Linked DNA regions of Aromatoleum petrolei. The protein of the gene in region 2 interacts with the protein of the main gene of each other region in a pairwise test. Links are inferred from orthologs where the notes say so. Each region holds a gene or a part of one and is shown on either strand. Other genes may lie near its edges. The genes, in order: ToN1_RS13635 and dsbD.

What was found.
Region 1: the proteins of dsbD (region 2) and ToN1_RS13635 interact in binary tests that used the Escherichia coli proteins (3 or more experiments, as listed by UniProt). The link is inferred for Aromatoleum petrolei from one-to-one orthologs.

What each region holds. Positions count from the first base shown.
Region 1 is NZ_CP059560.1:2,983,264-2,986,296, reverse strand. What follows is about bases 200-2,919. They hold ToN1_RS13635 (DsbE family thiol:disulfide interchange protein), read right to left. Parts: upstream 1,998-2,919; coding sequence 1,401-1,997; downstream 200-1,400. Other genes in these bases: ToN1_RS13630 (heme lyase CcmF/NrfE family subunit), read right to left, coding at 2,006-2,919; ToN1_RS13640 (cytochrome c-type biogenesis protein), read right to left, coding at 920-1,396; ccmI (c-type cytochrome biogenesis protein CcmI), read right to left, coding at 200-923. Also shown: more of ccmI, read right to left, coding at 1-199; more of ToN1_RS13630, read right to left, coding at 2,920-3,033. UniProt on the Escherichia coli protein: Involved in disulfide bond formation. Catalyzes a late, reductive step in the assembly of periplasmic c-type cytochromes, probably the reduction of disulfide bonds of the apocytochrome c to allow covalent linkage with the heme.
Region 2 is NZ_CP059560.1:3,122,860-3,126,158, forward strand. The notes cover bases 123-3,108. They hold dsbD (protein-disulfide reductase DsbD), read right to left. Parts: upstream 2,544-3,108; coding sequence 702-2,543; downstream 123-701. Other genes in these bases: ToN1_RS14235 (riboflavin synthase), read right to left, coding at 123-592; cutA (divalent-cation tolerance protein CutA), read right to left, coding at 2,634-2,990. Outside these bases: more of ToN1_RS14235, read right to left, coding at 1-122; ToN1_RS14250 (DUF2946 family protein), read left to right, coding at 3,117-3,299. UniProt on the Escherichia coli protein: Required to facilitate the formation of correct disulfide bonds in some periplasmic proteins and for the assembly of the periplasmic c-type cytochromes.

The DNA.
Region 1 (3,033 bases), 140 kb from region 2 along the record:
TCCTCGCGTGCCGCGGGCGCCCCGCCGATTCCCGCCATCTGCGCACCGGCAGGCGGGCTAAGCGCGGCCATCCCTCCCTTGGCGCGAGCCTCGTTGATGCTCGCCAGAATCGAGCCGTACGCACCGTCACCGGGCTGCAGGGAGGCGAGGATCTTCTCCCACTGCGCGGAGGCGGTCGCATAGTCGTGACGGACGAACGCAGAGGTGCCGGAGAGGGCCAGCGCCTTGACGTGATTCGGCGCGAGTTCCAGCGCGCGCGCGATCAGTCGGTCGGGGTCTCCCTCGAACTTGCGGCCGGACGCACCCGCCAATAGATCCGCCCAATCGGCGAGGATGTCAGGATGATCCGGGATCTTCGTGCCGATCTTGGCCCAGGTCGCCAACGCGCCCTGGAAATTCTGCATCACGGCGAACGACCGTCCGAGCATCATCCAGCCCTGCACGTCGTCCGGCTGACGCTCGAGGCGATCGGCAAGCTGGACTACCATGGCCTGCATCTGCTCCGGCGTGATCTGATGACCGGCCTCGGGCGCAGGCCTGGCGCTGGCGGGATCCAATCCTTCGGGCGTGCCGAGGACCAGGTACACCGCCACAGCGAGAACGGGCACTGCAAATACCACGCCAAGCGCCCAGGCACGCGCGGGGGCGGCGTCGACGCCGGCCTCGGTGGTGCCGGCCTCCGTCAGCGCGCGTTGCTCGAGTTCCTCGCGGGAACGCTGGTACTCGGCATCCGCGATGCGGCCCGCGGCGTGGTCGGCCTCGAGTTCGGCCAGTTGCTCACGCAGCACGATCAGTACGGTGCGGACCTGTTCCTGACGTGCAGCATGTTCGCGCGCCTTTGCGCCCGCACCCAGCATGGGCGGGATCACAAGCAGCAGGGCGCCGGCCACCAGCAAGGTGGCCAGGATCAGGAAAACGGTCACGAGCGGGACTCCTGGGAAGGTTTGGCGGTGCCATCAAGCAGCGCGGCGGCGCGGGCGTGCTCTTCCGCGCTCAGGGGTGGCGGCGCCTCGCGCACACGCCTGCGCAGGCGCCAGCCGAGCCATCCGGCCCCGGCGACGAGCAATAGCGCCGGCCCGAGCCAGAGCAGCAGCGTCGTCGCGTTGAACGGCGGCAGGTAGAGCACGAAATCGCCGTAGCGGGCGACGAGATAGTCGACGACCGCCGCTTCGTCCTTGCCGGCGAGGAACTGCTCACGCACCTGGTTGCGCAGATCGACGGCCAGCGGAGCATTGGACTCCGCGATCGACTGGTTCTGGCAGACGAGGCAGCGCAGGTCGTGCGACAGGCGCATCACTCGCTCCTCGAGGGCAGGATCGTCGGCGACCGGCGCGGCTTCACCGGCATGGGCCGCCAAGGGCAGCGACAGGGCCGCAACAAGCGCCAAGCGGCGCATCAGCTCAGCTCGCACGCTGCAGCTCCGCAATCTTGGGCACCAGCACGTCGCGCAGCGACTCCGGGGTGATCGGACCGATGTGCTTGTAACGGATCACACCCTGCTGGTCGATCAGGAAGGTTTCCGGAACGCCGTAGACCCCGTAGTCGATGCCGATGCGTCCATCCAGGTCGACCGCGGACACCGTGTAGGGATCGCCACCATGCTCGACAAGCCACTGGCGGGCACGCTGGCGCGCGCTGGCCAATTCGGTCGCCGGATCCAGCCCCTTCACATCGAGTGCGCCGTCACCGCGCAACTCCTTGTAGTTCAGGCCAATGATGGGCACCGGGCTGTTGCGGGCGAAATCCACCAGGACCGGATGTTCGTAGCGGCATGAGATGCACCACGAGGCCCAGACGTTGAGGAGCCACACACGCCCCTTCAGATCCTCCGGAGCGATGGTCTTGTCCTCGGCCTGCAACTGCGGCACGCGGAACGCCGGCGCCGGTTTGCCGATCAGGGGTGAAGGCACCTCGCGCGGATTGAGTTTCAAGCCATAACCAAGAAAACCGGCCAACAGCAGGAAAATAAAGAGGGGGACTAGGAACTTCGCTTTCATGGAACCTCTCAGGCAACCTGGCGCGCCGCCCCGGCAGGGGCTTCGCGCTCGGCCAGACGGCGATAGCGGCGGTCGGCAGCGGCGAAGATGCCTCCGAGCGCCATCAGGGTGCAGCCGAACCAGATCCAGCTGATGAACGGACGGTAAAACAGGCCGACGACCCAGGCGCCATCCTCGAGCTGGTCGCCGAGGTTCACGTACACGTCGCGGAGCGGTCCGATATCGATCGAAGCCTCGGTCATCGGCATACCCTGCGCTTCGTAGAAGCGCTTCTCGGGCGTGAGCGTCGCGAACGTGACGCCGCCGCGGCTGACCTCGATCGTCGCGCGGGCCGCCGCGTAGTTCGGGCCGGGCGCATTGGACACGCCACGGAAGGTGAAGGTGTAGCCGGCCAGCTGCGCCGTATCGCCGGCCAGCATCTTGACCTGGATCTGGCTGTTAAGGCTGCCGACCATGGCAACGCCGATGATGAAGACACCGATCCCCAGGTGCGCGAGCCACATTCCCCACCATGCGGCGGGGATGCCGCGCAGGCGCGCCCCCGTGCCTGCCCCCGCACGATCGGAGAGGCGCTGCCAGAGGATCTGAACGCTGCCGATCAGGACCCAGGCCGCGAGTGACAGTCCGAGGATGGTGCGCCACGTGACATGTCCGATCGCGTAGGCCGCGCCAATGCCAAGCACGATGCTCGCTACCAGGCCCGGTCCGATTTTACGCAGGATGCGGTTGCCGTCGTCGCCCTTCCAGCGCACGAACGGACCAATCATCATCAGGACGATCACCGGGGTCATCAGTGGCACGAACACGGTCTCGAAGTAGGGCGGCCCGACTGAGATCTTGCCGAGATTCAGCGCATCGATGAACAGGGGATAGAGGGTGCCGAGCAGCACGGAGCCGCTGGCAACGGACAGCAGGACGTTGTTGCCGAGCAGCGCGGCCTCGCGCGACACGAGCCCGAAGCTGCCGCCTCCGGCCAGGGTGGGGGCACGCCAAGCGAACAGCGCGAGCGAAACGCCGATCACCAAGACCAGCAGCG
Region 2 (3,299 bases):
CCTCGCGCCAGGCGAGCAGGCGTTCGCAGTAACGGGCGATCAAGTCGATCTCGAGATTCACGCGGCTGCCGGCCGCGAGGTGCTTGAGATTGGTGACCGCGACGGTGTGCGGGATCAGGTTGATCGAAAATTCGGTGCCCTCGACGCGGTTCACGGTGAGGCTCACGCCGTTCACGGTGATCGAGCCCTTGCGCGCAATGTAGCCTGCAAGCGCGGCGGGGGCGCGGATCACGAGGTCGTGACTCTCGCCCACCGGGACGAAGCGGACGACTTCGCCGACGCCGTCGACGTGGCCGGTGACGAGGTGGCCGCCGAGGCGGTCGGCGAGGCGTAGCGCCTTCTCGAGGTTGACTTCGTTGCCGGCCTGGTCGAGGCCGGCCGTGCAGTTGAGGGTCTCGCGCGAGACGTCGAACTGCACGCGCGGGCCGTCCATCGCGATGACGGTAAGGCACACGCCGCTGTTGGCGATGCTGTCACCGAGCTGCACGTCGGAGAGATCGAGATCGGCCACGTTGACCGTCAGGCGGACGCCGTCCTGCAGGGGATCGATGCGTTCGATTCGGCCGCAGGCGGCCACGATTCCGGAGAACATGTTTTGGGAGGCGGGCGATTGAGGGAACGCCAATTGTAGGCGAAATGCAACCAAAAGCGATCGGAAGCCCGCCGCGATCGCTTCGGCGCCGTTCCCCGGCTTGCAGACCTCAGCGCAGCGCGCGATCGAGCACTTCGCTGAAGGCGTCCGCCTTCATGAAGCCGACGACGCGCAGGCCGTCGCGCTCCTTGCCCGCCGGGTCGAAGAAGATCGTGCCCGGCGGCCCGAACAGGTTGAAGCGCTTGAGCAAGGCCTTGTCGTCATCGTTGTTGGCGGTGACGTCGGCCTTCAGCAGCAGCATGCGGCCCATGCGCGCGGCGACATTCGGGTCGGTGAAGGTGAAGCGTTCCATCTCCTTGCACGACACGCACCAGTCGGCATAGAAGTCGAGCATCACCGGACGATCGGTGGACGCAAGCCGCGCATCGAGCTCGGCGATCGAGGCGACCTTCTCGAAGCGCGGCAGCTCGGCCGCGTTGGCGGTGGCGGCCTGCGCGCGCAGCACCGCGAGCGGCTGCAGCGGGTCGCGCGAGCCGGCCAGTGCGCCGATGAGCATTGCCGCACCGCCGATCAGCAGCACCACGCCGACACCCTTCCAGAAGCGCTGCCAGCCTTTCGCGTGCGGCGGCAGCGGGTCGATCGCATGCAGGAAGATGCCCGAGAACACCAGCAACGCCGCCCACGCGAGCATGGGCAGCAGCGGCGGCACGACGGGGGTGAGCAGCCACACCGCGACGGCCAGCAGCATCACGCCGAAGGCCTTCTTGACGCCTTCCATCCACGCGCCGGCCCTGGGCAGGACCGAGCGGGCGGCGACGCCGACGGCGAGGAGTGGCGCCCCCATGCCCAGCGCCATCGCGAACAGGGCCGCGCCGCCGAGTGCGGCGTTGCCGGTCTGCGCGATGTAGAGCAGCGCGCCGGCGAGCGGGGCGGCGACGCAGGGGCCGACGATCAGCGCCGACAGCACCCCCATCACCGCGACGCCGCCGAGGCTGCCGCCCTGCTGGTGACTGGCGGTGGAGGACAGGCGGCTCTGCAGCGCCGTCGGCAGCTGCAGCTCGTAGAAGCCGAACATCGACAGCGACAACAGCACGAACACCAGCGCGAAGGCGCCCAGCACCCAGGCGTTCTGCAGTGCGGCGGCCAGCATGGTGCCCGAGAGGCCTGCGGCGACGCCGGCGGCGGCGTAGGTGATGGCCATGCCCAGCACGTACACGAGCGACAGCACGAAGGCACGTCCGCGCGAGATGTCGTGGCCGTGGCCGACGATGATGCCCGACAGGATGGGGATCATCGGGAACATGCAGGGGGTGAAGGCGAGCAGCAGGCCGAAACCGAAGAAGCTCAGCAGCACCAGAGGGCCGCTGGCGTCGCGCAGCAGGCCGGCGATGCGTCCGCTCTCGTCGTCGGATACGCCGCTGCCGCCGGTCGCGGCGGCCGCCTGCACGGGCTTGTCGTCGCGCCCGAGCAGGCCGTCGAGGAAGTTGCCGCCGGTCTTCATCGGCTTGGCGAGGAGGTCGATGTCGGCGGTCTGCTCGTTGGGCGGGTAGCAGATGCCGCCGTCCCAGCAGCCCTGCACGCTGCCGAGCAGGCGGAATTTCGTCGTGCCTTCGGGCGCATTGACCGGCAGCAGGATCTTCACTTCCTTGCGGTAGGTCTCGACCTGGCCGAAGAAGTCGTCCTTCGTGACCTTGCCCGCCGGGCGCTGTGGCGTGCCGAAGCTGACAGTGTCGGGATCGGCGCGGAAGCGGAACTTGTCGGCGTAGAGGTAGTAGTCGCCCGCGATCTTGACGGTGACCTCGACTGTCTGCGGGTCGAGCGCCTGCGCGGAGAGCACGAAGGCCTCCTCGGGGCGCATCGGCGAGCCGCTGACCGCGCCTGCGGCGTGGGCGGGGACGGACAGCGCGAGGAGGCTCGCGAGCAGGGCAATCAGGGACAGGAGGCGGTGCATGGGTTCGTCGGCGTTGCGCGGTGGCGCGATTGTAGGGTGGCAGGGGCGGCAGGTCTTCGATATGGATCAAGACCTGCGACTTGCGCCTGCTCAGGAAGCGGTCGGGGCTGCGCTCTCGTCGTCCGGTAGCGGGGCGGTTTCCGCAGCGACCCAGTCGAGGTAGCCCGGCAGGCCGCGCATGACAGGGACCGCGACGATTTCCGGAAGTTCGTAGGGATGGTTCTCGCGGATCGCCGCCTCGAGTTCCGCGTAGCGCACGGGTGTGGTCTTGATCAGAAGCGGGACTTCCGCTGCGATCTCGAGCTTGTCCTGCCAGCGATACACCGAGCGGCAGGGCGCGAGGACGTTCACGCACGCGGCCAGGCGACGCTCGATCAGCAGCGTGGCGAGGGCGTCGGCGCAGGCCGCGTCGGGGCAGTTGGTGAGGACGACGAGTGCTTCGGTCATCGCGCGTTTCTCCGCATGGGCAAACGCGGGATTGTCCCAGACTCGGGCGCTGCGCGCATGCGCCGCAGGGTTCTGCCTGCGGGCGCGGCGCGCTATGCTGGGACTTTTCCGCAACTTCATCCCCCGATGACCTCTTGCCCCGATGTTGCCGCGTCCGCCCGCTGGCCCGACGTTCCCGCCTGCTACGACTGGCTGTCGCTAGACCGCCGCGGCACTTGGCGGCTGCGCGGCGAGGCGGTCGAGCATGCGGGACTGGCGGGCTTCCTCAACGCCAACTACGGCTGCGACGAGTCGGGCAACTGGCTCGTG